Linked DNA regions of Microbulbifer sp. GL-2. The protein of the gene in region 1 interacts with the protein of each later gene in a pairwise test. Links are inferred from orthologs where the notes say so. Each region holds a gene or a part of one and is shown on either strand. Other genes may lie near its edges.

Evidence for each region.
Region 2: the proteins of recO (region 1) and ssb interact in binary tests that used the Escherichia coli proteins (3 or more experiments, as listed by UniProt). The link is inferred for Microbulbifer sp. GL-2 from one-to-one orthologs.
Region 3: the proteins of recO (region 1) and recR interact in binary tests that used the Escherichia coli proteins (3 or more experiments, as listed by UniProt). The link is inferred for Microbulbifer sp. GL-2 from one-to-one orthologs.

What each region holds. Positions count from the first base shown.
Region 1 is NZ_AP019807.1:33,378-41,157, forward strand. Bases 1-2,743 are described here. They hold recO (DNA repair protein RecO), read right to left. Parts: upstream 1,876-2,743; coding sequence 1,126-1,875; downstream 1-1,125. Other genes in these bases: GL2_RS00130 (response regulator), read left to right, coding at 1-746; acpS (holo-ACP synthase), read right to left, coding at 743-1,129; era (GTPase Era), read right to left, coding at 1,902-2,743. In the rest of the region: more of era, read right to left, coding at 2,744-2,801; rnc (ribonuclease III), read right to left, coding at 2,916-3,599; GL2_RS00155 (DUF4845 domain-containing protein), read right to left, coding at 3,592-4,032; lepB (signal peptidase I), read right to left, coding at 4,081-4,848; lepA (translation elongation factor 4), read right to left, coding at 4,892-6,697; GL2_RS00170 (DegQ family serine endoprotease), read right to left, coding at 6,831-7,780. UniProt on the Escherichia coli protein: Involved in DNA repair and RecF pathway recombination.
Region 2 is NZ_AP019807.1:877,572-888,538, reverse strand. The notes cover bases 3,121-5,957. They hold ssb (single-stranded DNA-binding protein), read left to right. Parts: upstream 3,121-4,151; coding sequence 4,152-4,763; downstream 4,764-5,957. Other genes in these bases: fabB (beta-ketoacyl-ACP synthase I), read right to left, coding at 5,692-5,957; GL2_RS03920 (sugar nucleotide-binding protein), read left to right, coding at 4,778-5,626; GL2_RS03930 (MFS transporter), read left to right, coding at 3,121-4,003. In the rest of the region: excinuclease ABC subunit UvrA, read right to left, coding at 1-1,162; GL2_RS03935 (mannose-1-phosphate guanylyltransferase/mannose-6-phosphate isomerase), read left to right, coding at 1,325-2,731; more of GL2_RS03930, read left to right, coding at 2,822-3,120; more of fabB, read right to left, coding at 5,958-6,915; 3-hydroxyacyl-[acyl-carrier-protein] dehydratase FabA, read right to left, coding at 6,984-7,508; UTP--glucose-1-phosphate uridylyltransferase GalU, read left to right, coding at 7,784-8,632; GL2_RS03900 (phosphomannomutase), read left to right, coding at 8,633-9,982; ispB (octaprenyl diphosphate synthase), read right to left, coding at 10,476-10,967. UniProt on the Escherichia coli protein: Plays an important role in DNA replication, recombination and repair. Binds to ssDNA and to an array of partner proteins to recruit them to their sites of action during DNA metabolism. Acts as a sliding platform that migrates on DNA via reptation.
Region 3 is NZ_AP019807.1:617,450-628,367, reverse strand. What follows is about bases 3,527-6,314. They hold recR (recombination mediator RecR), read left to right. Parts: upstream 3,527-4,510; coding sequence 4,511-5,119; downstream 5,120-6,314. Other genes in these bases: GL2_RS02815 (YcgL domain-containing protein), read left to right, coding at 6,252-6,314; rnd (ribonuclease D), read left to right, coding at 5,125-6,255; GL2_RS02830 (YbaB/EbfC family nucleoid-associated protein), read left to right, coding at 4,136-4,480; dnaX (DNA polymerase III subunit gamma/tau), read left to right, coding at 3,527-4,075. In the rest of the region: GL2_RS02845 (FecR domain-containing protein), read right to left, coding at 1-1,048; GL2_RS02840 (RNA polymerase sigma factor), read right to left, coding at 1,332-1,850; more of dnaX, read left to right, coding at 2,084-3,526; more of GL2_RS02815, read left to right, coding at 6,315-6,539; GL2_RS02810 (YcgN family cysteine cluster protein), read left to right, coding at 6,548-6,997; GL2_RS02805 (hypothetical protein), read left to right, coding at 7,053-7,433; GL2_RS02800 (YEATS-associated helix-containing protein), read left to right, coding at 7,879-8,559; GL2_RS02795 (MoxR family ATPase), read left to right, coding at 8,699-9,544; GL2_RS02790 (VWA domain-containing protein), read left to right, coding at 9,646-10,827; GL2_RS02785 (peptide MFS transporter), read right to left, coding at 10,895-10,918. UniProt on the Escherichia coli protein: May play a role in DNA repair. It seems to be involved in an RecBC-independent recombinational process of DNA repair. It may act with RecF and RecO.

The DNA.
Region 1 (7,780 bases):
CCGCCAACCGACGCCTTGTGGGTGAGCTTCTGCGCGCACAGGGTGTTGAAGTGGTAATCGCCGCCAGCGGCGAAGAGGCCCTGCAGCACTGGCAGCAGAGCACTTTTGACCTCGTCTTTATGGATATCCAGATGCCCGGCATGGACGGCATCGAGGTCACCCGCTGCATCCGCGAGCGGGAAGCCGGCAAACGCACCCCCATTATTGCTCTTACTGCTCACGCTGGAGCCGAGGAGAAAGCGAGGCTGCTGTCCGCAGGACTGGACGACTACCTGAGCAAGCCTGTAAGCGAAGCTCAGCTATCCCACATGATCAAGCGCTGGCTCAAACTCATAACACCCCAGGTGGTGGAAAAACTGAACTTTGACCGAATGCGTCTAGTAGATATTGGCGAGAGCCTGACCCTCGCCAACGGCGATGCCAAGCTGGCCAGGGACATGTTGCAGATGCTCGTGGACGGGCTCTCTCCAGACGAGCGCGAACTGGAGCGACTGCAAAGTATCGGTGATCTCAAAAGCATGTTTGAGTTGACCCATCGCATGCATGGTGGCTGCTGCTATTGCGGCGTATCACGGTTGCGAGAAGCGACCTGTGTCTTACAGGAAGAACTGCGCACTCAGCAAGATAAGGCGCCGGCCGAGATTGACCGGCGTAAGCTCGATGCAGTATTGAGAGAGATTCGCGCCCTGCGGGAGTGGGCATCGGAGCAGGACCTGGACACACTATTTGGGCTTGAGGTGGCCTAACGGGCCTCAAAAATAACAAATGCCACAGCTGCGTCCTTTTCATCGGAGAGGGAAAGGTGAATTACTTCAACTCCCAGGGAGCTCGCGCGTAGCTGCGCCGCGCCACTGAGTAAAACCTGGGGGGCCGCAGCCTTGCGCCTGCGCACCTCAATATCCTGCCAGGAAATTCCCTCACCGATACCCGTACCCAGTGCTTTGCCTACCGCTTCCTTGGCAGCAAAGCGCTTGCACAAATAGGCGGCACGGTTTGCTTCGGCCAGGTCGGCAAAATCGCAGCGCTCTCCATCGCTCAGGATACGCTCAACAAATCGTTCGCCATGGCGCAGCCAGGCAGCTTGTATACGTTGATAATTACAAATATCCGTGCCGATACTGACGATCATTTCCCATAAACCTGTTTGAATAATTCGCGGCTCTGCAGCGGCTTTTCCCCGAGCAGTGTGAATAGTAACGAGCGGGTCAAGCGCTTCGCCGGGGCCAGTAATTCTTCAGGCCAATCCCCATCCCTCTGCGCCCGCGCTATGCCAAGCAGTTCAGCACCGCGATATTCACCGGCGCGCAAGGCACCGCCGGGCTCCCGGTGCACCGGTACAAAGCCCCGCTCCAATTCGAGCCGGTAACCTCCATCCTCACTCACTGCCCCCTGGCTGTAGGCACATTGATCCAGTGACGGACAACTGCCCAGCTCAGTTAGCAACTGCAACTCAAAGCTGCGTAGCGGCCCCTCCAGCCCAGCATTACTCGCATCGCCCAGCGTTGCCATTACCTGCAGCAACCGCTGATAAGCGGCAAATAGCTCGTAGTGGGCCTCTCCTTCCGGCAAAAGCCTTACCAGCAGCTCATTGACATAAAGCCCCCCGTACACACTCCGCCCTTTTAGCCAGAGCGGTGCGCCGGCATTTTCTACAGGCCCCAGAGTTTTCAATGCTCCACTACCGAGCAGGGAGACTAGCAGTGGTGAAAAGGGTTGCAGTGCCTGCTGGCGCCGCTGTTTACCCCGGCGTGCGCCGCGGGCGACGCAGGCGATTCTACCGAACTCCGGGGTGAGCAGCTCCAAAATCAAGCTGGAGTCGCGATAGGGACGGGAGTGTAGGATATATGCCGGCTGTGCCGGAGGTGATGTCTTCATGGCATCAGCAGCCGAACAAAGACGGATTACTCGTCCCGGTAACCGAGACTGCGTAGGGCCCGCTCATCATCGGACCAACCGGATTTTACCTTAACCCACAGGTTCAACATGATCTTGCTGTCGAATAGGCGTTCCATATCCTCGCGGGCCTGACTGCCAATCTGCTTGATCCGTTCGCCCTTGTTACCGATGATCATGCGCTTCTGCCCGGAGCGCTCCACCAGGATCGCCGCACTGATATGCAGGATTTTCCCCTCCTGGGTGAACTCTTCAACTTCGACAGTCACTTGATACGGCACTTCGGCGCCCAGCTGGCGCATAATTTTCTCACGCACAATCTCCGCAGCAAGAAAACGTGAGCTGCGATCAGTGACCTGATCTTCCGGAAAAAAGTGCTGTCCCTCAGGCAGGTGCTTGAGAATCACCTCTTCCAACGTATCCAGATTGACGTTGCGCAGCGCCGATATAGGCACGATTTCCGCTTTGGGGTTTTGCTCCGCCAGAGCCTGCAGCTGCGGTAAAAGGTCCCCTTTATCCTCCAGCTGATCCACTTTATTAACCGCAATAATCAGCGGACATTTAAGACCTCGCAGTTTATCCGCTACCACTTGGTCGCCCTCGCTCCAGCGGGTGCGCTCCACGACAAACACAACCACATCCACATCGCGCACCGCACTGGATGCAGCCCGGTTCATATAACGGTTGATAGCCTTCTCCTGATCTGAATGCAGTCCAGGCGTGTCGACAAAAATAATCTGGTTCGGGCCCTCGGTCTTTATACCGAGCATATTGTGGCGGGTGGTCTGCGGCTTGCGGGAGGTGATCGCCAGCTTCTGCCCCAGTAAATGGTTCAGCAGTGTAGACTTACCCACATTGGGGCGACCGACAATCGCGACATAGCCGCAGCGAGAGGGTTGTTCGCTCAAAAAAGTTCTCCGAAAGGTTTGGAGGTGCCCGGGAAACCCGGAACCAGCTCGGCCTCCCGATGCTGGAGGCCATCAATTCAAGGCAGGCGGAGTTCGCCTTCACACATTGTAAGGTTAGTCCTGGTCGCCGGTAAGCTGCCTGTAGGCTTCTACTGCGGCAATCTTCTCCGCGGCGCGACGGCTGTTGGCCTCTCCACGCACCGGCTGTGCCAGGCCACTGACCCGGCATTCAACAATAAAATGTTGGGCGTGTTCCATACCGGAGACATCCACTACGGAGTACTCCGGCAGCGGCTTCTTGCGACCCTGCAGCCATTCCTGCAAGCGAGTCTTAGGATCCTTCATTGTCTCCAGTGATAGCCCCTGCAACCGCGAGGCGAACCATTCCAATACCCTGGAACGCGCTGCTTCAAGGCCAGCATCCAGATAGATGGCACCGATCAGAGCCTCTACTGCATCGGCCAGAATAGAGGCGCGGCGAAAACCACCGCTCTTCATCTCACCTTCACCAAGGCGCAGGCAATCGCCAATATCCAGTTCACGAGCCAGTTTTGCCAGGGTCTCACCACTGACTAATTGTGCACGCAGGCGACTTAACTGCCCTTCCCGCCCCTCGGGAAATTGCTCGTAAAGCGCAGCCCCAATGGTGAAACCGAGGATCGAGTCGCCGAGGAATTCCAGGCGCTCATTGTTACGGCTGCCGTGGGAGCGATGCGTCAGCGCAAGCTCCAACAACTCACCCTGTTCAAACTTGTAGCCGAGACGCTTACACAGGCGTTCCAGTAAAAGATCAGTCACGTTTGCGGAATTGCTCCAGATCTACCAGCGGATCACAGCAAAGCTCCGGCTTGGCCGTATCGAGCTGCTTGTTAAATTTCATTACAACATCGACGTTGTAAACCAACGGTTGTCGCAATTCATAATTGATACTGACCACCGTACTCTTTGCGCCGCGAACGACTTGCAACGCCTCGGTAGGCGCACCGCGCACGTTGTTGATCAGGAAGAAGCGGCCCATCTCTTTCTTGATTTGGCCCACCGTCATATTTTCCAGCTCCGGGTTTTCACCCAGAGTTTTTAATGCTTCGTTGATATAACGCGCGTCTACATATGCCGGCGCCATTTTGGAAACGCAGGTCAGGGCAAAACCCAGTACAGCAATAACCAGTAACCAGCCCCAGTAACTCATACCGCGCTGGCGTCCCAATGAAACTTGGATAGCACTACCCATAATTATGCCCTCAATCCTTAATGCCAACGCAGTGTCGGCCAGTTCTCATTATTGGATGGAGCCTACACGTTTAAAGCTGGGCAAACTGAGCAATTTGTCCCAATGCATCCAGATGGCAAACGCCTTGCCCACCACATCGCGCTCGGGCACAAACCCCCAGGCGCGGCTGTCGAGACTGTTATCGCGGTTGTCCCCCATCATAAAGTAGTGCCCTTCCGGCACAGTACCGCTGAAGTTACCATATTCCCCGGGGGGGACATTCTTTGCCATCAGGTGACGTTGGCCGTAGAGGTTCTCCCACATAATCTCAACCTGCGGATTAACCGGTGGAAGCGCCTGTATCAACTCCTGCGGTGCCAGCTCCCCATTCACGTAGAGCACATTATTTTTCAGCTCAATTTTGTCACCGGGCAGGCCGATCACCCGCTTAATAAAATAGGTATCGTTCATGTGCGGTGGGAAAAATACCATTACATCGCCGCGCTGCGGCTCACCGATATTCACCACCTTGGTGCGAGAAACAGGCAATCGAAGGCCGTACTCGTATTTGTTCACCAGGATAAAGTCGCCGATCTGCAGAGTGGGCACCATCGAGGCTGATGGAATCTGGAAAGGCTCAACAATAAAGGAGCGCAATACAAACACGATGGCCAGGATCGGGAAAAACGACTTGGCGTATTCCACAACAACTGGATCTTCCTGCTGCTCCCCCACCCCTTTCTTGCGACGACGGGCGAAAAACAAGCTGTCAACCAGCCAGATTCCGCCGCTGATCACAACCAACCAGAGCAGAATCAGAGGTAAATTAATATCCATTACAAGTCTCTATTATCCTTGATCTCGATAGCGGGCAGAGCCGTTATTGATCCACTTTCAGCACTGCCAGGAAAGCCTCCTGGGGCACTTCCACACGGCCGAGCTGTTTCATACGGCGCTTACCCGCTTTCTGCTTTTCCAGCAGTTTCTTCTTACGGGTAATATCGCCACCATAACATTTTGCGGTCACATTCTTGCGCAGGGCTTTCACCGTGGTCCGCGATACCACTTGCCCACCAATCGCTGCCTGGATCGCCACATCAAACATCTGGCGGGGGATCAGCTCTTTCATTTTCTCGGCCATGGCACGCCCCTTCTGCTGGGCGTTTTCACGGTGAACAATCAGTGCCAGAGCATCGACACGGTCGCCATTAATCAGAATATCCAGGCGCACCAGCTTTGCCGCCTCGAAGCGCACAAAACTGTAGTCCAGCGAAGCAAAACCGCGACTCACAGATTTGAGGCGGTCGAAGAAGTCCATCACCACTTCACTCATCGGCAGCTCATAGCGCAGGGACACCTGTGAACCCACGTACTGCATATCCTTCTGGATTCCCCGCTTGTCCACACAGAGAGTAATCACGTTGCCGAGGTATTCCTGCGGCACCAGGATATTTACTTCTGCGATGGGCTCACGCATTTCCTCAATATTGCCCACATCCGGCAGGCGCGAGGGGTTATCCACCATCACCACCTCGCCATCGGTCTGCTCAACCTCATACACTACGGTGGGTGCGGTGGTGATCAGGTCAAGGTCGTATTCCCGCTCCAGGCGCTCCTGGATAATCTCCATGTGCAACATGCCGAGGAAGCCGCAGCGGAAACCAAAGCCAAGGGCGTCAGAAGTCTCCGGCTCATAGAACAGGGAGGCATCATTCAGGGACAGCTTTTCCAACGCATCGCGGAAGGCTTCATAGTCGTCGGAGCTAACCGGAAACAACCCTGCGTAAACCTGCGGTTTAACCTTCTGGAAGCCGGGCAACATTTCGATTTCATCGGCTCCCTTGGCATGGGTCAGGGTGTCGCCCACTGGCGCACCGTGGATATCCTTGATACCAGCCACTACAAAGCCCACTTCACCGGCGCGCAGTACGCCAGTTTCGTGACGCTTAGGGGTGAAGATTCCAACACTGTCCACCACGTGGGCGCGACCAATAGACTTGGTGACAATCTTGTCCTTGGTTTTCAAGGTGCCCTGCACCACGCGTACCAAGGACACCACTCCCAGATAGCTGTCGAACCAGGAGTCGATGATCAGTGCCTGCAGCGGCGCATCGACATCACCCTCTGGTGGCGGCACCAGGCGTATCAGATCCTCAAGGACATCCTCCACACCCAGGCCAGACTTGGCACTGCAGCGGGTCGCGTCGGCGGCATCAATACCGATAATATCCTCGATTTCCTCCGCCACTTTGTCCGGATCCGCCTGGGGCAGGTCCATCTTGTTGAGGACCGGGATTACTTCGAGCCCCTGCTCGATCGCTGTGTAGCAATTGGCGACCGACTGGGCTTCTACCCCCTGAGCCGCATCTACAACCAGGAGCGCTCCCTCACAGGCTGCCAAAGAGCGTGATACTTCATAGGAGAAGTCCACATGCCCCGGTGTATCAATAAAGTTCAACTGATAGGTCTTACCATTACGCGCCTTGTAATCGAGTGTTACGCTCTGCGCCTTGATAGTAATTCCACGCTCGCGCTCCAGCTCCATACTGTCCAGAACCTGTTCAGCCATCTCCCGACTGGAGAGGCCTCCACAGTCCTGGATAAAGCGGTCAGCCAGGGTAGATTTCCCGTGGTCGATATGGGCAATAATGGAGAAATTGCGGATATGAGAGAGATCTGTGGCCACTGCGGAATAAAAACCCTTGAAAAATCAATCGATTAGCCGGCAATCGTGCCAACTGTGTGGCGCAAGTCTAACAGAACTCATGCACAGAGGAGAGAGGCAGGTGACCCATTGGGCCACCATTCGCCTTTTGTGATTAGCTTTCGATCTTAATTGTACGGAAAGTTGACTGGCCCGCACGGAAGAAACGGATTGGCAGTAACTCGTCTTCAGGGAGGCCTTTGACCACAGTTTTGTAATCTTTTATGTCCCCCACTTCCTCGAATCCCAGCTGGGCGATGATATCGCCGCTACGCAGACCGGCCTTGGCACCGGGCTTGCCTGGGATCACCTGCTTAACAAGGACGCCAGTCTCCACATTCCAGCGCTGCTTCAGACCATCGGGAATCTCTTCTACCACGACTCCAAGGCGACCACCGATACTGGTAGCCGGATGATTAACGGCCTGGGTGCGCTCGCCATCAGAGCCTGGCAGGGCACCGACAATAACTTTCAACCTTTCGGATTTGCCCTTACGCATCAGCTCAACAGGCACCTCGGTACCGGGGCGGATCTGGCCAACCACATGGGGCAGATCACCGTGAACACCAATCTTACGGCCATCAAAGCTGGTAATCACATCACCGGCCTTAATACCTGCTTCTGCAGCCGGAGTGCCGGGACTCACCTGCTCGACCAGGGCACCAGAGGGCTTGCGGAGCCCCATCGCTTGAGCCATGTCGCGATCCACATTGCGAATACCCACACCGAGCCAGCCTCGATCAACACGCCCCTTCTCTTTCAACTGCGCCACAACATCTTGGGCCAGGCTTGCCGGAATGGCGAAGGACAGGCCAATGGAGCCGCCGCTGCGAGTATAAATCTGCGAATTGATACCAACGACTTCGCCCTCGAGATTAAACAGCGGACCGCCGGAGTTACCGGGGTTAATAGCTACATCAGTCTGGATAAAAGGCACGTAATTCTCGCGGCTCTCATTGGGAATGCTGCGGCCCATGGCGCTCACGATACCAGCACTGGCGGAGTAATCGAGGCCAAATGGCGAGCCAATCGCAACCACCCACTCCCCTACCTGCAGCTCCTCTG
Region 2 (10,967 bases), 850 kb from region 1 along the record:
CGGTATCCCGGTAGCGACGCTGGAAGTTGGGGATAATGCCCTCAAAGGTGTGCTGCCGCACGGTGACGTCACCGCGATCGTTGACATAGCTGAAGTCAATCTCTTCGTCGCCGCTGCCTTGCAAAATAACCTTGCGGTGGGTTTTGCGCAGTTTTTTCCATGGTTTGTCGAGATCGAAGCCATAATGCTCGGCGAGGGAGTCGAGCATATGGTAGTAGTAAATATTACGACGGTCCCAGCCTCGGATTGCGCCTTCGGAGATACTGCTCTCCTGATCGAGGATTACCTTGTCTTCATCGAAGAACTGCTTAACTCCCAAGCCATCACAGCTGGGGCAGGCACCGGCAGGGTTGTTGAAGGAAAACAGGCGCGGTTCAAGCTCGTCCAGTGAATAGTCACACACTGGGCAGGCGTGGCGGGCGGAGAATAGGCGTTCTTCCTGATCACCATCCATAAAGCTGATAGAGGCAATACCATCAGTGAGATTCAGGGCGGTCTCGAAGGATTCAGCCAGGCGCAACTGCAGGTCTTTACGTACTTTAAAGCGGTCAACTACCACTTCCACAGTATGCTTACGACGTTTATCCAACTTTGGGGTATCGTCCAGGTCGCAGGTCACGCCGTCGATACGCGCGCGCACAAAGCCGTCGCGACGCAGTTGTTCGAACACATGCTGGTGTTCACCCTTGCGGTCCCGAACCACTGGAGCAAGCAGCATAATTTTGCTGCCCTCCGGTAGAGCTAATACCTGATCCACCATCTGGCTTATGGTTTGGGCCTGAAGAGGCTCATCATGCTCCGGGCAACGAGGCTCGCCTACACGCGCAAACAGCAGCCTGAGGTAGTCATATATCTCAGTGATAGTGCCTACAGTCGAGCGCGGATTGTGGGAGGTGGATTTCTGCTCAATGGATATTGCTGGTGACAGCCCCTCCACGGTATCGACATCCGGCTTCTCCATCATCGATAGGAACTGGCGCGCATAGGTGGAAAGGGACTCCACATAGCGGCGCTGGCCCTCGGCATAGAGTGTGTCGAATGCCAGGGAGGATTTACCGGAGCCAGACAGCCCGGTAATCACGATCAGTTTGTCGCGGGGAATGTCGAGATCGATATTCTTCAGGTTGTGGGTGCGCGCACCCCTTACATAAATCGTGTCCACGCTCTACCTATCTGCTGATGATACTGGGCCGGGTCTCGGACTTGCTCCGCTCAGGGCGATCACAACTGCGGTGCCGGAAAAACGGTCAAGTATAAACTCGCCACCCGATGTGCCAAAATCGTCTGTCGCAAATTTCCAACAGCCAGAAGAAAAGTTGAAGTGATGATCCCTGTAATTCTCTGCGGTGGTACAGGCTCCCGCTTGTGGCCACTCTCCCGTGAGGCCTACCCCAAGCAATTTCTGCCATTAATCGGCAGCGAAACCATGCTGCAGGCTACGGTGCGACGGCTGGAGGGTATACAGCAGTTGCAGGCCCCCATTTTAGTGTGCAATGAGGAGCATCGTTTTGCCGCAGCAGAACAGCTGCAGGAGATTGGCCATGGAGCCCAGACGATCCTACTGGAGCCCTGTGCACGCAATACGGCGCCGGCTATCGCTCTCGCGGCGCTAGCGGCATTGGAGGCTGGTGAGGACCCATTGCTGCTCGTGTTGCCGGCAGATCATGTCGTGGCTGATGTGACAGCTTTTCAGAAAGCAGCGCAGACGGCACAGACCCTGGCGGGGCTCGGGCACCTGGTAACCTTTGGTATTGTGCCGACCCGGGCCGAAACCGGCTATGGCTACATTCGCCGTGGAGAGGTTTTGGCTGCTGAAGCGTGGAGAGTGGCGGAATTTGTCGAAAAGCCGGATACGAATACTGCTGAGTCCTATCTGGCTGGTGGAGAATACTCCTGGAATAGTGGCATGTTTCTGTTCCGGGCTTCTCGTTATCTGGAGGAGCTAAAAGAACACCGGAGCGATATTCTCGATGCTTGCCGCAGGGCTTTTGAAGGCGCTGTCCGGGATTTGGATTTTACCCGGGTGGACGGGGAAGCCTTTGCAGCCTGCGCTAAAGAGTCGGTGGATTATGCGGTGATGGAGCCCACCGAGTCCGCTGCGGTGGTGCCTATGGACGCGGGTTGGAGCGATGTGGGTTCCTGGCTCGGACTCTGGGAACTGGCGGAGCGGGATGCCGATGACAATCTGCTGCAGGGAGATGTCTTGCTGCAGGATAGTGAAAGCTGTCTTGTGCGGGCGGAGAGTCGTCTGGTTAGCCTATTAGGTGTGAAAGACCTGGTGGTTGTCGATACTGATGATGCCCTGTTGATCGCCGAAAAGCAGCGGGTACAGGATGTTAAGAAGCTTGTGAGCAGCCTCAAGCGCTCCGGGCGCAGTGAGGCTCGGCGCCATCGCAAAGTCGATCGGCCCTGGGGCTATTACGATTCTATTGATGCTGGGCCACGCTTCCAGGTAAAGCGTATTGTGGTCAAGCCGGGGCAGCAGCTGTCCCTGCAAATGCATCATCACCGGGCCGAACACTGGATCGTGGTGCGCGGTACTGCCAAGGTTACCCGCGGTGATGAAGAGTTGTTGATTACTGAGAATCAGTCCACCTACATCCCTCTGGGGGTGGTACATAGACTGGAAAACCCGGGAACCATTCCCCTCGAGCTTATAGAGGTCCAATCCGGTAGCTATCTCGGGGAGGATGATATCGTTCGCTTTGATGATGACTATGGCCGTGGTTAGAAATGCCCAAAACTTGTACGGCTTCCCCTACAGCCTGGCGGCTGTGCGCTGTACAATGCGCGCCCAATTTGACGCTGTTCCGGGAACTGCATGAATTCCATTGAGCGCCGGGCCCTGGGCGGGCTGGCTTCCCTTTATGTCTTTCGTATGCTCGGCCTGTTTATGGTGCTGCCGGTTCTCACAGTTTACGGTGAAGGCTACCGCGATAGCACACCGATGCTGCTGGGCCTGGCCATGGGCGCCTATGGACTGAGCCAGGCACTATTGCAGATTCCCTTGGGGCTTCTTTCTGACCGCTGGGGCCGCAAACCTGTTATCTATACCGGTCTGGCCCTGTTTGCCATTGGCAGTGTGGTTGCCGCGCAGACAGATTCGGTCTACGGCCTGATTGTGGGCAGAATTCTGCAGGGTTGTGGTGCTATTGCCGCGGCGGTCATGGCCTTGGTTGCCGATCTCACGCGGGATGAGAAGCGGGGCATAGCAATGGCTGTGATCGGGGCATCCATCGGTGTGGCGTTTATGTTGGCAGTGATACTTGGCCCGGCACTTGCGGGAGCTGGTGGCCTGCCGGCTATTTTCTGGCTTACCTCGGGGTTGGCTGTACTGGGGATGCTGTTAGTCTGGCGAATAGTGCCGACTCCCCAAGTCGCAAAGCGCCCGGCGGTTTTTAGTGGTGGTTTTCGCAAGGTTCTAAGCAACGGCCTTACCTGGAGATTGGTTTCTGGGGCTTTCTTTTCCCACCTTTTGTTGACTGCCATGTTCGTTGCGTTGCCGCTGGTGCTGGTCGACAGGCTTGGATGGCCGGCAGAGGAGCACTGGAAGCTATACGGCCCGCTAATGCTGGGTACTTTCATTCTGATGTTGCCCCTGATGCGGGTGGCTGAGCGCAGCGGTAAGGCTGGCACGGCTTTGAACTTCGCCTGTGTTGCCCTGGCCGGGGGCAGCGCGGCATTGTTGCCGATGAATGGTCCTGTAGCTGTAGTATTGCTGTTGGGGATTTTCTTTACCGGTTTCAACCTGCTTGAAGCTCTGTTACCTGCACAGTTGACCCGCAAAGCACCTGAGGATGCCCGTGGTGCCGCTTCGGGGCTCTACGCTACTTTGCAGTTTTTCGGCACTTTTGTTGGTGGAAGTCTGGGCGGCTACCTGTTTGGTCTTGGGGGTGCCGGTGCAGTGGCATGGCTTGGCTTTATCGTACTGCTGGCCTGGATTTTACTCTGGTGGTTGCTGCGTGAACGAGCGTCAGATGCCCGAGAGGGTAGTGCTTACTAACTGGTGGTGTCTGTTGTATGCTGCTGGATAAAAATACACTGGTTGCCATTCTGGGTGACCACGCATTGTCGATGTGAGTGAACTCACATTTTTAATTTTTGAATGATTATTACCTGGGTCGGACCTGGGGCGAAGAGAGGAGAGGGCTATGGCCAGGGGGATCAATAAAGTAATTCTGATCGGTAATCTGGGAAACGATCCGGAAACCAAATATATGCCGAGTGGCGGTGCTGTCACCAATGTGAGCCTGGCCACGAGTGAGAGCTGGAAGGACAAGCAGACCGGACAGCAGCAGGAGCGAACCGAGTGGCACCGAGTGGTGTTCTTCAACCGCCTGGCTGAGATTGCCGGTGAGTACTTGCGTAAGGGCTCTAAAGTGTACATTGAGGGCTCATTGCGCACCCGTAAATGGCAGGACAAGAATAGCGGCCAGGACCGCTACACTACCGAGATTGTTGCCAGTGAAATGCAGATGCTCGACGGACGTGGAGAGCAGGGCGGTTTTGGCCAGGGTATGGGTGGTGCTGGAATGGGTGCTGCAGGTATGGGCGGTCAGTCTGTGGGCGGAGGCCAGGGGGGCTACGAACAGCAGGGTGGTTTCCAGGGAGGCTACCAGCAAGGCAGCCAGGACTCTTTTGCACAAGGGCGCACAGCCCCATCACCGATGGCGCCATCCAACAAGCAGCAGCCTCAGCAGCAGCCCAACCAGGGGGCCACTGGAGGCTTCGATAACAGCTTTGACGACGATATTCCCTTCTAAGACTGGTCTATCCAGTGTCTGATCTACATACCGGCTACAAGCCGGATACGGTCGCGGTCATTACTGCCGGTAACGATATCGACGGCGCGCTGCAGAAACGTCTGCAGCGCGCCGGATTTCGTGTGCAGCAACTATCACCCACAGAACTCGACCAGCTGCGTCCTGGAGCAATTGCAATTAATGCTTCAGCCTGTGCTGATGACCAGGGCATGCCTGAAGCCTTGCAGGTGGCTAAGCAGTTAGCTGGAAGCCCCTGCCAGCATGTTATTCACCTTTCTTCCTATCAGGTTTTCGCCGGTGGTGAGCAACGCAGATATGATGAGGACGAAGTGGCGGATCCGCAGGCCCGTAGTGGGCGTCAGTGGTTGGCGTGTGAGCGCGCCCTGGGTGATTTGGAGAACCTGGCTATCCTGCGGTTTGGCTGGATGGTGGACAGCAACCAGGACGCCCTTCTTGGGCGGGTGTTGCGCGGCTTTGTAGCGGGAGAACCCCTCGAGTTGGATGGTCTCAATAATGGTAACCCTGTCACTGTTCTCGATATGGCTCGTGTGACGGTAGCAGCTGCACAACAATTGGCTAGTGGTGCCAGTGTCTCAGGGATTTATCACTACGGAAGTTCGGATAGTTGCACTGCTATTGAATTTGCATTGGAAGTTGTGGAGCGGGCGCAATCATTCCACGATGAAGAGCGGTTTGCGCAGCTGAGTACGCTGGAGGATTCAGACCAGAGAGATCGAAGTGTTGTACTTGCTTGTGGCAAGTTGCGTGACGTTTTTGGTATCCAGCAACATAGTTGGCGCCAGGGACTTACCCGGCAGGTAGAGCTTTGGCTGGAGCGTTTGGGGGCGGAGAAGTCTGTGTAGGTTCAGATACCCTCAATAATAAAAAGGCGCCATTAGGCGCCTTTTTATTAACTCGTCTTAATCCATCAGACTTTGTCGAAGATCAGGCAGGCGTTGGTGCCACCAAAACCAAAACTGTTGGACATGGCTCGTTTGATATCACAGTCGCGAATGTTGGTGACCAGGTCCATACCCTCGGCTGCTGGGTCCAGTTTGTCTACATTGGCGGATGCGGCGATAAAGTTGTTTTGCATCATCAGCAGGCTGTAAATAGCCTCTTGAACACCGGCGGCACCGAGGGAGTGGCCTGTTAGCGACTTGGTTGAGGCAAATGCCGGAACCTTGTCGCCGAAGACTTCGCGCATTGCTTTCAGCTCAGCTATATCTCCAACGGGGGTTGAGGTACCGTGGGTATTGATGTAATCCACGTTACCCTGCAGGCCTTTGCCATCCATACCTGCGAGCGCCTGCTGCATACAACGGGTTGCACCTTCCCCGCTGGGGGCGACCATATCGTAGCCGTCAGAGGTTGCCCCATAACCGGTCAGCTCTGCATAGATAGTGGCGCCGCGCGCAACGGCGTGTTCCATCTCTTCCAATACCAAGCAGCCGCCACCGCCAGCAATTACAAAACCGTCGCGTTCGGCATCGTAGGGGCGGGAGGCCTTGGTGGGCTCATCGTTATATTTGCTTGAGAGTGCGCCCATGGCATCGAATAAGTGGGTAAGGCTCCAGGCGAGTTCCTCACCGCCTCCGGCAAAGACAACGTCTTGCTTACCCATCTGGATCAGCTCGGCCCCGTGTCCAATGCAGTGCGCACTGGTGGCACATGCAGAGGAAATGCTGTAGTTGACCCCTTTAATTTTAAAAGGAGTAGCGAGGCAGGCGGATACAGTGCTGTTCATGACCTGAGGTACCCGGTAGGCACCAACACGTCTCACCCCTTTCGTCTTAAGAGTGTGAGCGGCATCGATAATCTGTTGTGTGGATGTGCCACCTGAGCCCATTACAATGCCCGAGCGCGGGTTGGATATTTCGCGCTCCTGCAGGCCTGACATGTCGATAGCCTCGCGCATGGCGATATACGCGTAGGCAGCGGCATCTCCCATAAAGCGGAGTTGCTTTCTATCGATGTGCTCCTTGAAGTCGATATCCACAGGGCCTGCAACCTGGCTGCGCAGGCCGAGTTCCTGGTATTCCTCTTGGAAGCGGATTCCGCTGCGTCCAGCCTTCAGCGAGGCGGTGACTTCTTCTGTATTGGTGCCGATACAGGATGTAATACCCATTCCGGTAATGACTACCCGACGCATAGTGGTCTCCAGCATAGCTTGTCGGTAGAGTACTTCATAAATTCTACCGATAGTGGTTTTCAGTGTGTTTAAAAATTATCGGTACGGGTAAATAAGCCTACGCGAAGATCCTTGGCTGTGTAAATTTCACGACCGTCAACTGAAACTGTGCCATCACCAATTCCCATAACAAGCCTGCGTTCAACGATGCGGCTCATTTGGATGTGGTAGGTGACTTTCTTGCTGGTAGGCAAGATCTGACCGGTAAATTTGACCTCACCACAACCGAGGGCACGGCCGTGCCCGGGGTTGCCCTTCCAAGCTAAAAAGTAGCCGAGTAGCTGCCACATCGCATCCAGGCCGAGACAGCCGGGCATTACCGGGTCGCCGGGAAAGTGGCAGTCGAAAAACCATAGGTCGGGGTGTATGTCCAGTTCCGCGATCAGCTCTCCCTTGCCGAAGGCTCCGCCTTCCTTTGAGATGTGCGTGATGCGATCCAGCATCAGCATGTTGGGAGCGGGGAGCTGTGCATTGCCAGGGCCAAACATCTTACCCTGGGAGCAAGCTAGTAGCTCCTCTCTGCTATAGGTGCTTTTTTGAACAAAATTACTCATCTTTTCCCCGTTAGTGGGTGGTTACGCAATCCATACTGGGCGTTTTTGTAAGAGCGGGCATTCTAAGGGCTCTGTGTCGCTTGTCTAGTCGGTCAGGGCTGTTTTTGTGACTGGCGCTGGAATTGCTTTCATAATCTTAAGGTATTTGGTGCCTAATTATACGGTCTTGACGGTGAATTCGGCGTCATCTTCTGTAAGTGATTACCCCTTCCGTCTATGATACGTTTCCGCCCAAGCGCTGGGGGGCGCTCGTTTTTAGAATATGGGAGAGCATAATGCTCAAGAAATGTTTATTCCCGGTTGCCGGTTATGGCACACGTTTCCTACCTGCCACCAAAGCTATGCCTAAAGAGATGCTGCCTCTGGTGAACAAGCCGTTGGTGCAGTACGGTGTGGAGGAAGCGATTGAAGCCGGTCTGACGGAGATCGGCTTTGTCACTGGTCGGGGCAAACGCGCTATTGAAGATCACTTCGATACCAATTTCGAACTTGAGCACCAGATTGCCGGAACCGGCAAAGAGCGCTATCTGGACTCTGTTCGTCAAGTAATTGACAGTGCCAGCTTCTCCTACACTCGCCAAGGGGAAATGCGCGGTTTAGGGGATGCAATCCTGCAAGGCCGACGCCTGGTAGGGGATGAGCCATTCGCTGTGGTATTGGCGGATGACCTGTGCCTGAATGAGGACATGGGCGTACTGGCACAAATGGTGCAACTATATAAGCAGTTTCGTTGCAGCATTGTTGCTGTTGAGGAAGTGCCTAAGGATCAGATACATAAGTTTGGTGTAATCGCAGGTAATGAAATCAAACCGGGCCTGTATCAGGTTACTGACATGGTAGAAAAACCTGCAACGGAAGAGGCGCCAAGTAACAAAGCGATTATTGGCCGCTATATTCTAACTCCAGATATCTTTGATCTGATTCGCGACACGCCTCCCGGAAAAAATGGGGAGGTGCAAATTACTGATGCATTGCTTGCCCAGGCGCGCCAGGGGTGTGTATTGGCGTATGCGTTTAAGGGGCGACGATTTGATTGTGGCTCGGTTGAGGGCTTTATTGAAGCCACTAATCATGTCTATGAGAATGTGTATCTGCCGGAGCAGGCAACTCAGGAGAAGAAATAATTGGCTGAGCTTACCTGTTTTAAGGCTTACGATTTGCGCGGTCGCGTGCCAGAAGAATTAAATACAGAGGTTGCCTACCGGGTTGGACGTGCCTTTGCCCAGTTCCTGGGTGCGCGCCGGGTAGTGGTCGGGCATGATATTCGCTTGACCAGTGCTGAGTTGACGGATGCCCTAAACAATGGGCTGCGCGACGCCGGGGCCGATGTATTCCATATTGGTGAGTGTGGTACTGAAGAGGTTTACTTTGCCACCTTCAACGGAGACTTTGATGGCGGTATTTGTGTGACCGCCAGTCATAACCCGATGGATTACAACGGTATGAAATTTGTTCGTGCCGGAAGTAGCCCCATCAGTGGAGATACAGGCCTTTTGGATATCAAGCGCCTGGCGGAGAAAAATAACTTTGCTCCGGTGACCAGTCGCGGTGACCTGCAGCGCTTGGCGCATCGTGCGGATTTTGTACAGCATCTGCTGGGCTATATAGATAATGCGGCCCTAAGTCCCCTAAAACTGGTCGTGAATGCCGGTAATGGTGGTGCCGGTGCAGTAGTGGATGCTTTGGCTCCACACCTGCCATTCGAATTTGTGCGGGTGCACCACCAGCCGAACGGAAATTTCCCTAATGGAATTCCCAACCCAATCCTGCCGGAGAACCGCGCATCTACCGCGGAAGCTGTGCGTGAGAGTGGGGCTGATTTTGGGATAGCTTGGGATGGTGATTTTGACCGCTGCTTTTTCTTCGATGAGAGGGGCGAGTTCATCGAGGGGTACTATGTGGTGGGGCTGCTTGCTGAAGCATTCCTGCTTAAGCACAAAGGCGCCAAGGTGGTTCATGATCCGCGCCTGCTGTGGAATACAGAGGATATTGTCCGTGCCGCTGGTGGTGAGCCGGTGCAGAGTAAGACTGGCCATGCTTTTATCAAAGAGCGTATGCGTAAGGAAGATGCCATCTATGGTGGAGAGATGAGCGCTCACCACTATTTTCGTGACTTCGCTTACTGTGACAGCGGTATGATTCCTTGGTTGCTAGTGGCAGAACTGGTTAGCCGCAGCGGTAAGCCCCTTTCACGGCTGGTTAGTGAGCGTATGGCTGCTTTTCCTTGTTCTGGAGAGATTAATTCCAAGGTGAAGGATGCAGCGGCACTGCTGAAGGCTGCGGAAGAAAAGTTTGCACCGGAAGCTAAAAGTGTCGAGCATGTAGATGGCTTGAGCATAGTTTATCCTGAATGGCGCTTTAACTTGCGCATGTCCAATACAGAGCCTGTGGTTCGTTTAAATGTGGAATCCCGTGGGGATGAAGCTTTAATGCAGGAAAAAACCAAAGAGCTTCTCAGCCTGATTCGTAGTTAAAAAAGAGTTATTTGAATAGCTGATATTGACGCAGGTTATTAAATAATTCGTGAGGCTAGCCAGTCGGTGGACTTGGCTGGTCTCAATTCCCACCCCTATCTCCTACTATTCAAAAAGCTGACGTTGGTTTTTCTGTAAATATTTAGTGGGTATTCATTTTGAAAAAATACATAGCTTTATAAATAGTGGGCCAGAAAATTTGGTTGAGCTATTGCTGAATCTATTTTTTTATTAATAGGGCGCATTTTAAATAACCAGCTTCAAGATAAGGGTAATGCCCTTCTCTGTGTAATAACTTCAGCATTGCTCTTTAGAGCAATGCAAACTTAATCCCCCTCCCACATAAATTTTTTACGCAGTTTTATTATTCGAACTTTCCTCTTGGTGCTGGTGCGTTTGAATGCATATGAGGTATGTTTTTTCGGGAGCTATTTGAGTTGGGTGGGGGAAGGTGGAGTCACGGTCCGTCGCCCCACCGCTGTGGGTATCGATGTTATACATTCCTCTCTACGGCAAAACTGGCTAGTTGTTGCAGGGCCTTCTTTTGCTCGCAATCAGGAAGGAAGGTGAGTTGCTCTTTGGCGTCATTTACCGCCGCGCGCGCGCGCTCCATAGTGTAATCCAGCGCGCCGCAGGTCTCGATTGCTTCGATTATCTCCGGCAGTTTCTCCGCGCTGCGCTGTTCAATCGCCTCTTTTACCAGTAGGGCCTGTTCTTTGTTGCCATTTGCCATGGTGTAGATCAGGGGCAGGGTTGGTTTGCCCTCTGCCAAGTCATCCCCCACATTTTTACCCAGCTCCTCCGAGTTGCCGCGGTAGTCGAGAGCATCGTCAACCAGCTGGAAGGCGAGGCCCAGGTGGCGACCGTAAAGTTTCAGCGCCGTCTGCTCCTCACTGGAGCAGTCGGCCATTACAGCGGCAGTTTCGCAGGCTGCCTCAAACAGGGCACCGGTCTTTTTATGGATAACAGTAAAATAATTATCCTC
Region 3 (10,918 bases), 590 kb from region 1 along the record:
GAGACAAGATAGTCAGGTTTGAGTTGCTGCGGTCTTGCTGCAATTGAAGTGCTGTGGCTATAGCTTCCAGAGTATTGTCCGGGTCGGAAATGGCGAAGGTCCCGGACACCAAGCGCCCTTCTACTTGAGGGGCGGCAGTCGCAGGTACAGAAAGATAACGATTTAACTCTTGCAGGGCCTCTTTGAGAGGGGTTTTCTCAAAAACGAGAAGACCTCTGGTCCAATCCGTGGCTTCCTGGGGAGAGGCCGGGCGTACATCACCCAGGCCGTGATCAGTGATGCTGACTTTCTGGTTTTTAGTCAGTCGGACTGACTCTGGAGACAGTCCGGGACTGGTCTCGGCCTCACTTACTGACACAGTGCCCTCGGTGACAGATACCTTGGTGCTTTCAGGGTTGAGCTCAACATTAAACTCAGTTCCCAGTACGCGAATATTGGCGCTGCCAGCAGAGACAGTGAAGGGTCTTGAAGTCTGCCGAGCGACCTCGAAGAAGGCTTCGCCACGAATAAGATGGGTCTGCCGCTCTTTACGGCTATAGCTTACACGCAGCTCAGTATTGGAATTCAATTTTACTTCTGAGCCGTCTGCAAGGTTCAGTGTGCGAATTTCCCCGAGCTGGGTGGTATAGATTTGTTGGCTGGATTTCCCAGTGTTTAACCAATCCAGGCTGATCCAGGCAGCAAGAAATACACCGCAGGTGGCCAGCCCTCCACTTAGGAGCCACTGGGGTGCCCCCCAGTTTCCGCGAGGTGACTTTCTAATATCTCTCACCTTTTGCTTTTTTTCATTGGCAGAACTGGAGGCTTGAGATGTTGGGGTACCCTCTGGGAAGAGCTGGTCAATAGGCATGTGTTCAAGTGCACCGAGGTCGCCCCAAAGCTCAGTAATTTCCTCAAAAGCATGGCGATTTTCGGCAGATGTGGACAGCCAGTTCGCAAATTGACGTTTATCAGCTGCACTGATGGTATCGGAGCGTAAACGCGCAACCCAAGCGCAGGCCTGGTCCAGGCTCTCTTCGCTTGTTGTTTGTTGTGCGTTGATATTCATAATTGCTCTGTTACCTTGAACTTAAGGGCTGTCTAACGGGACAATCGTGCCTAATTTTGGGTGCATCTTACTCAAATTTGTCTTATTTGTGCGATGCAGGCGGCTCAAACTTTCCCTTTGCAAAATAATCACAATGCTCAGGGTCACTTTGTCAGCAAAATATTCTGAAAGTGCCCTGGTTGGCAGAGTTGTTTGAGCCTTAAGTATTGTCCTTGCATGCTGAGACGGCCGAGCCGATGTCCCCCTCAACAAAATTTGAATCTTGCGGTATTGCTTGAAGAGTTTAACCGACCTTTTTCCTGCAGGCCTTGAGCGCCTGTAGAATATATTTCTCGACACTGCTGACTGAGATATTCATCTCGCGGGCAATTTCGCTGTATGAGAGCCCGCGGGTTCTGTGCAGGAGAAAAGCCTGACGGCATTTGAGCGGCAGTTTATCCATGGTTTCGTAGATGGACTGAAGCTGTTGGCGAGCAGCGAGGACTCTCTCTGGGGATTGGTGGTCAGCGTGGTCGTCACTGTGGGGTTCTCCATCGAGGGGAACTTGCTGGTTGATATACTCTACGTGTAGTTTGCCCCGGCGCAGCTGATCGACAGCCAGGTTGTTGGCAATTTGGTAAAGGTAAGCGCGGGGGTTATCCAGTTCCTTCTCATCACTGAGTTTCTGCAGGCGTAGGTAGGCGTGTTGTGCGATATCCTCGGCGTCGTCTGGGCTTTTGACAATGCGTGCAACAAACCTCACGAGGGCTTGGCCGTGCTCAGCAAACAGCTTTTCAAGAAGCGTCTTCCTGGCCTTATTCATTACTTATAGTTTTCCCCGTACCAAACTCGCTGTAGTTATGGACTGATTGTTCTTAGTGCGAGTTGGCGCACAGTTATAACATAAGCTTCGCTTCGGCTACGAGTGGCACAGATTGATCTGTGGGTTGTCGTTGGCTATTCGCTATGCGTAGGCGCCTATGCCGGTATAATGGCGCCCGCGCAGTGGCGCACGAGAATTGATTTTGCTGAGGTGTGCCGAGCACCGGAGACTGGATGAGCTATCAAGTACTGGCACGTAAATGGCGCCCGCGGCTGTTTCGGGAGATGGTGGGGCAGGAGCATGTACTCCAGGCGCTCATCAATGCCCTGGACAATGGCCGTTTGCATCACGCCTATCTGTTCGCCGGTACCCGGGGAGTGGGCAAAACCACCATAGCGCGGATTCTGGCCAAGTGCCTCAACTGTGAAGAAGGTGTCAGCTCTGAGCCTTGCGGTCAGTGTGCGACCTGTACAGAGATTGCGGATGGCCGTTTTGTCGATTTAATTGAAGTGGATGCGGCATCGCGCACCAAGGTGGAGGATACCCGCGAGCTACTGGAGAATGTTCAGTACGCGCCGACAAGGGGACGGTACAAGGTCTACCTGATCGACGAAGTCCACATGCTCTCCAACAGTTCCTTCAACGCCTTATTGAAGACCTTGGAGGAGCCACCACCTCATGTGAAGTTCCTGCTGGCCACTACAGATCCACAAAAGCTGCCAGTTACGGTGCTATCCCGCTGCCTGCAATTTAAACTAAAGAACATGAGCCCCGAGCGGGTTGTTGAGCATCTGCGCTTTGTTTTGGAGCAGGAGCAGGTACCTTTCGAAGAGGGCGCCCTCTGGCATCTCGGGCGCGCTGCCGATGGCAGTATGCGTGATGGCATGAGCCTCACAGACCAGGCGATCGCCTTTGGGGCGGGCAAAATCAGTGAGGCCGAGGTGCGTGGCATGCTCGGCAGTATTGATACCGGGCTGGTGTGGAAGCTATTGCAAGCCCTGGCTGATGTGGATGCAGTAGCGATATTTGCCGTGGTTGCGGAGCTTTCCCAACAGGCACCGGACTACAGCGCCGCTCTGGCAGAGCTGGCAGATAACCTGCACCGCCTGGCGGTTGTCCAGGTGTTGCCCCAATCGATAGATAACGCGCTGGGGGATAGAGAGCGGCTGCAGGCACTCGCCGCACAGATAGCCCCGGAAAATTTACAACTCTATTACCAGATGGCACTGCATGCCCGTCGAGACCTACCATTGGCCCCGGACCCGCGTAGCGGCTTCGAAATGGCCCTGCTACGTATGCTGGCATTTCGCCCGCAGGGGGTAGCGGATATTCCCAAGGCAGAGTTGCCAGGGGCTACAGCGGAGGGGCAGTCTGCCCCAGTATCGATGGAAACCCAATCTATCACCCCTCCGGCGGCGCAGGGGGTTACCGCGGAAAAAAAGTCTGAACTGGCCCCGCAGAGGCCTGAGGCCGTTGCGGTAGTGCCCGAGCCGGAGGTGAAGGTTCAACCGGCTCCGGCAGATGAAGGAGCGGTAATAGAGGCTGTAGGGGAATCTGTACACTCGACAGGGTCGAGCGAGAATTATTCGAAAAGCGAGCCTATCTCAATGGCCTGCCAGGCAGAGCAGGATCTCCAACCTGCTGAGGTTGCTGGAGAAGAGCAGGCTGCTGCAATACCGTCGCCAGGTCGACGCGAAGATGTTTTAGCTGAACTCCGTCAGCGTGTAGCGGAAGTGGAATTGTCTCCACTACCATCTGTTGTATCGCCGGAACCGCAGAGGCAACCGGTAACTACAGAAGCCACAAATACGCCGAAAGCGCGCTTCGATGCACTTACTTCTGGCAGCTGGCCGGTACTGTACCGGCAGCTGGGAATCAGCGGGATATTGCACTCTATCGCCCAGCACCTTGAGCTTGTAGGGCGCCAGGACAATATACTTTCCTTTACCTTGGATGAGTCCTACAGCAGCCTTTATGACGATGTGCACCAGAGGCGCTTGGGAGATCTGCTGGGAGATTTTTTCCAGCAACCGGTGGTGGCACAGATCCAGGTTGGGCTGGTGCAAGGCGGTACACCGGCACGCCTGGCAGCGGCGACTCGCGAGGCGCGACTTACCGCCGCTCGCGAAGCGTTAACTACCGACCCCGTGGTTCAGGAATTAGTAGTCGAGTTTAATGCGGAGTTGCAACCGGGCTCTGTCGAGTCCCTGGTCGAAACGGATTAATACATATTTGGATGCCTGATTTTCATCCGGGCGGTCACAAAACAGGAATAGAGGTTATTTATGAAAGGTTTGGGCGATTTGATGCAGCAGGCCCAGAAAATGCAGGCCGACATGCAGGAAAAAATGCAAAAGTTGCAGCAGGAATTAAGTGACCTGCGTGTATGTGGTGAGTCTGGTGCGGGTATGGTCAAAGTTACAATGAATGGTCGTCACGACGTAACTTCAGTCGAAATTGATCCGTCCCTGCTCACTGAGGATAAGGAAATGCTTGAGGACTTGCTGGCGGCTGCTGTGAACGATGCGGTACGCAGAGCAGAGGAAAAGGCCCAGGCGCTGCAAAAGCAGCAGGTGGGAGACCTCGCTTCGGGTGTCAATCTGCCCGAAGGCTTTAAATTCCCGTTCTAAAAGGCGGGCACCGAATCGAAATAGAGTTTTATGTTTAGTCCCCTGATCGAAGAACTGATCCGCGCGTTGCGCTGCCTGCCAAGTGTGGGCCCCAAGTCGGCACAGCGCATGGCGATGTACCTGCTGGAAAAAGATCGCGATGCAGCAGTGCTGTTGGCTCAGAGTCTGTCCCAAGCTGTGGAAAAGGTTGGTCGCTGTAATCAGTGCCGCACGCTGACCGAAGAACCCATTTGTGCGTTGTGTGATAACAATCGCCGCGAGCAGGACTCTCTGTGTGTGGTAGAGACTCCTGCGGATGTCCTGGCGATAGAGCAGGCCGGTAATTACCATGGCCGCTACTTCGTGCTGCACGGTCATCTTTCCCCGATTGATGGTGTTGGGCCTGCAGACTTGGGAGTTGAGCTGTTGGAGCAACGGCTCGCCAGTGAACCCCTGCAAGAATTGATTGTGGCTACCAACCCGACAGTCGAGGGAGAGGCGACGGCCCAATATATCGCCGAGCGAGCCAGGGTGCATGGTGTTGCCGTAAGCCGTATTGCCCATGGTGTCCCCATCGGTGGGGAGCTGGAATATATCGATGGCGGTACCCTGGCTCATGCCTTTAACAGTCGCATTTCTTTTTTCCCGCCTGCCGAGTGATACCGATGGTCGAGATAGATACCACTCCACGCTGGGTGGATACCAGCGAGCAGTTGGCTGCCCTGTGCTCTGAGTGGCGCCAGCAGCGCGCAGTAGCGCTGGATACCGAATTTATGCGCAGTCGCACTTTTTATCCACAGCCAGCCCTGGTACAGGTGGGCGATGGTAAGCATTGCTACCTGATCGATAATCTTGCGATTGAGGATCTTCAACCCCTGCGCGACCTATTGCTGGATACGGCTGTCACCAAGATCATGCACAGTTGCAGTGAGGATCTGGAAACCCTTGAGCGCCTGCTGGGGGCAGTCCCAGAGCCAATTTTCGATACCCAGATTGCCGCTGCTTTAAATGGCATGGGTGCCGGTTTGGGGTATGCAGCCACAGTACGTGAGCTGTTGAGCATGGAGTTACCAAAAAGTGAGACCCGCTCCGACTGGTTGCAGCGCCCCCTCAGTGAGGCGCAAAAAAACTATGCAGCCCTTGATGTTGCCTGGCTGCCATTACTTTATGGAGTCTTGCTAAAGCGCCTGCAGGAGTGTGGGCGCGAGGAATGGTTGCAGGAAGACTGCGCGGCCATTGTAACTGCAGCGCGCGGACCACAGGTGCCGGAACTTTATTACCAGAAAGTAAAAGGCGCTTGGCGTTTGCGTGGTACGCAGTTGGCGGCCTTACAGGACCTCTGCGCCTGGCGTGAGCGTGAGGCGCGTGTACTCGATATACCGCGCAACCACCTGCTCAAGGAAAATATTTGTATGACCCTGGCCCAGCAGTTGCCACGGCACAAAGGGGGGCTGAGCCAGGCAGGCTTTGAAGGGCGCGCACTCAGGGAGCACGGGGATAATCTGTTGCAGGTGATTTCCCGTGCTGTGCAGCGCAGCGATATGCCTGCGCGACTGCCGCAACCACTTAACCGCCAGCAGGGCGAAGTGTTGAAACAATTGCGCCAGCATCTCAGTGCCATCGCAGAACGCGAGGGCCTGCCAGCTGAAATTCTCATTCGCAAGAAAGAGCTGGAGGCCTTGGTACAGGCTACTAGTCCCAAGCTGCAGGGGCGGCTATGTGGTTGGCGGGCAAAAGTAGTTGGCGAACCCTTGCTTGATGCACTGCGACATCTGCGCAATGAGGAAATAAAATGAAAGTTGTATGTGATATTTATCGCAGTCCTAATAAAGAGGAAATGTACCTGTACGTGGACAAGCGCGAAGGGACCGCACGGGTACCGGAAAATTTATTGGAATTATTTGGCAGTCCCCAGCACCTGACCACCATGTTGGTGACACCAGAGCGTAAGCTGGCGCGTGCAAGTGCTGACAAGGTCCTGCAGGAACTGCGTGTGCGCGGTTACTATTTACAGATGCCGCCAGTAGCCGACTCTGAAATGAGTGAAATCGCATTGAAGAACAGCAAGCTGCAGCGCTGAGGCAGAAAATGGCTCAAAAGCCCTTTTGGCGGCGCAAGACACTAACGCAGATGAGTACTTCCGAGTGGGAAGCTCTCTGCGACGGCTGTGGACGCTGCTGTTTGCACAGTCTGGAAGATGAAGAGTCCGGTGAGGTATACAGTACCAATGTTGCCTGCCGCCTGCTTGATACCCACTCCTGCCGCTGTAGCCAGTACAGCCAACGCAAAGCGCTGGTGCCTGACTGTATACAGCTTCAGGTGGAGGATATTCCTGAGTTCAGCTGGCTGCCGCGTACTTGTGCTTACCGCTGTCTCTCCGAGGGGCGCCCGCTGCCGGAATGGCACCCCTTGATTAGTGGGGATGTTGAATCTGTCCACCTGGCTGGTATGTCAGTACGTGGCAGTGTAGTGAGTGAGGAGCTAGTACATCCGGATGATATGGAGGAGCATATTGTCACCTGGGTGGATGCTGGTTGAAGGGATGCCGTCGAATATCCTGTCGAGGGCGATGGAAAATTAGAGAAGAAAATAAATGTCAGAAGATTTTCAACTTGCCTGGATGGTGTATGCAGCTTCAACCCTGGTGGTGTTACTGGCCGGCTGGTGGTTTATGCGAAACTGGCGCTGGAGTTGGTTGCGCCGAACTCTGTTACTGGTTTCCGCGGCAGTGCTACTGGTGCCGGTAAAAATACCGGTTGCCGACTCGGTGGCAATGCCTGTGCTGCCTCTTTTTGTATACCAGATGCTATTTGAAGAAAATGGTGCAGCACCGGAAGTAACTGCAAATTTAGTGTTTTCCGCTGGGGGGGCATTAGCGGTTATGGTCGTTTGGGGCATTGTTGCTTTGCTGTTTAGGTATCGCCGCGATCGACGCAGTCGCTTCGATGATGACCCTTACTTCAACGAGCAGTAATCGCGAAAGCGCTCACATTTCGCTTAGTAACTGGTTTCATGGGCTAATAGGCGCAGGCGTCTGTCTACCTACTAGCCCTGTTTATATTTATTCTTTTATCGGATTTCGCAAGTTTGTTCTCCGTGTAATACCTCCTTCCATAGATCAAAGGCGCCACATCCCTTGTCCCGGGGTTCTCTCGCCGGTGACAGCTGCTATATCTATTAGGCTGCTTCCACGCTTGGCGTAAGGCCATACTGAATAATTGAACTATTGATATCAAATAATGACGTAGCCATTTCTGGAAATGCAGCTCACAAGAAATCTATAGGTCCATTTCACCGGCGACTGGTCAGTGGGTCCGGTTGTCGGATTTTCAGAAAAATATTGAAGAAGTGCCCCTGACGTGTACTTTTTCCGCCTAATTCTGCTGGCGGTGGCTGCCATTGACGGCTGAGGAACCCTGATGCTCGACCACCTGCTGATTCTCACCGCGGTAATGCTGGTTTCGGGCATTCTTGGCGGGCTGGTGAATTACTATCAGATGCTGTTTACCGAAGAGGACCCGGCCGGCCTCGCACGTTGCTTGATCATGGGGCTGTGCGGTGCCTTGATGGTGCCCATTTTCCTGAAGTTTACTCAAAGTGACCTGTTGATTGAGATTCAGGGGGACCCATCGCGCCTTTTGATTTTCACTGGCTACTGCTTGCTGGCCGCTATTGCCTCACGAATGTTTGTATTTAATGCCGCCCGCCGCCAACTTCGTGATGCCAGCATCGCCCGCGCCAGGGTTGAGAACCTGGAACAGGAGTTGCGCACTATGCAGCTTGAGATGATGCCATTGCTGGAACATGAAATTGAGGGTGATTTGGAGCAGGGACCGGCACTGGACTTTAATCAGATTCGCAAGCTGGATGAGAATGCCCTGCAAGTGCTCAACCTGCTCAATAGTGGCGAGTGTGTGTTCCGCTCTCTGTCCGGGATGGTGCAGGACAGTGGTATGGAAACCAACTCCGTTGCCCGCGCCCTGAACAGCCTGCTTGTGTTGGAGATGGTAGGTAAGATCCACAGCCACTTGGGCATCCGCTGGTATATCACAGGTAAGGGGCGGCAGGTTGTGCATCGCCGGAGTACCCAGGTGGCTTGATTCCTACCCCATACGTACTTCTTCAACCTACTCGGGCTGGTCATCCAATTTGATCGTTCCCGCCTCGCCTCCAACCCCGTTGATCAATTATCATTCGCTAAATCAGATAGATAGCGGCGAATACAGGATTGGAGTAGTCATGAAATTTACCGGTACTGACAGCTATGTAGCGACTGAAGATCTGCAGATGGCGGTCAACGCGGCAGCCACCCTGCAGCGCCCCCTGTTGATCAAGGGTGAGCCGGGCACCGGCAAGACACTGCTTGCTGAGCAGGTTGCACAGAGTCTCGGCATGCAGCTGATTCAGTGGCATATTAAGTCCACCACCAAAGCGCAGCAGGGCTTGTACGAATACGATGCCGTATCGCGCCTTCGAGATTCCCAGTTGGGGGTGGATAAAGTTCACGATATCGGTAATTACATCAAGCGCGGCAAGCTGTGGGAGGCCTTTGCGGCAGAGGAGCGCGTGGTATTACTTATCGATGAGATCGACAAGGCGGATATCGAGTTCCCCAACGACCTGCTGGTAGAGCTGGATCGCATGGAGTTCTTTGTCTACGAAACTGGCGAAACCATCAAAGCCAAGCACCGCCCCATCGTTATTATTACTTCCAATAATGAAAAAGAACTGCCTGATGCCTTCCTGCGCCGCTGCTTTTTCCATTACATCAGTTTCCCCGACCGCGACACCATGCGCAAAATCGTCGATGTGCATTACCCGGACATCAAGGGGCAGATGGTGGCAGAGGCCATGGATATTTTCTTCCAGTTACGCGAAGTTCCCGGCTTGAAGAAAAAGCCCTCCACCTCAGAATTAATCGACTGGCTCAAGTTGCTGATGGCAGATGATATTCCTGAGGAGGTATTGAAAAACCGTGATAATAGCAGTGCAATTCCACCTCTTTATGGAGCCCTGCTGAAAAATGAACAGGACGTCCATATGTTAGAACGTCTTGCATTTATGGCGCGTCGCGACAATCGTTGATGGGCCGGTTGTGTTACTTCAGGGAGAAAAAGTTATCTCCCTGAAGGTTTACCACCTGGCTAGGCCGTGTGTCTTTTTTCTTGTGCTGACTGCGAATTACTATGCTGATTGGCTTTTTTCTAAATTTACGCCGCTATAAATTGCCGGTATCCATTACCGAGCTGCTGGCACTGCTCGAAGCATTGCAACAGCGCTTGGTGTTTGCAGACCTGGAGGAGTTTTACTTCCTGGCGAGGGTCTGCCTAGTGAAAGATGAGAAACATTTCGATAAGTTCGATCGCGCTTTCGAGTCTTATTTCAAAGACCTGGAAACGCTGGATGATATTGTCGAGCAAATGATTCCTGAGGACTGGCTCAGGGCAGAATTTCTGAAACAGCTCACCGAAGAAGAAAAGGCGAAAGTCCAAAGTCTTGGTGGATTGGAAAAACTGCTGGAGGAGTTCAAGAAACGCTTAGAGGAGCAGAAGAAGCGCCATAGCGGCGGCAACCGCTGGATCGGTACCGGTGGTACCAGCCCCTTCGGTAACAGTGGTTATCATCCGGGTGGAATCCGGGTCGGCGGCAAAGGGCGTAATCGTTCCGCGTCAAAAGTATGGGAGAAGCGCCAGTTTAAGAACCTGGATGACAGCATCAGCTTGGGCACCCGTAATATTCAGGTTGCCCTGCGCAAGCTGCGTAAGTTTGCCCGTACCGGTGCTGCAGAAGAGTTAGACCTGGATAATACAATTTCTTCTACTGCACGTAATGCAGGTTTGTTGGATATCCAGATGGTGCCGGAGCGGCACAATGCGATAAAGGTGCTGATCTTTTTCGATGTGGGGGGCTCAATGGACCCTTATGTGCGAATCTGTGAAGAGTTGTTTTCTGCATGCCGTTCTGAGTTCAAGCATCTGGAGTACTTTTATTTCCACAATTTTGTCTACGAACATGTGTGGAAAGACAACCAGCGCCGCTTTAATGAAAATATGCCGTTGCTGGAGATTTTGCGCACCTATGCGAAGGACTACAAAGTAATCTTTGTCGGGGATGCCTCTATGGCGCCTTATGAAATTACCAGCCGTTACGGCAGTGTCGAGCACATGAATGAGGAGCCTGGCGCCGCCTGGATGGAGCGAGTCACCGAAACCTACAATAATTTAATCTGGTTAAATCCGGTAGGTGAGGAATACTGGCAGTACACGCCCAGTATTGGGATGACGCAGCGCCTGGTGGATGAGCATATGTATCCAATGACCCTGGAAGGGCTGGACAAAGCCATTGCCTACCTGGTTAAAGGACGCTAAATCTACGCGGATACTCTTTTTACAAAATCACTTCGGGCGGTCATTGATTGCCTGCCTGAAAATTTTCCTACTTGTCATTACCGCTGAAATG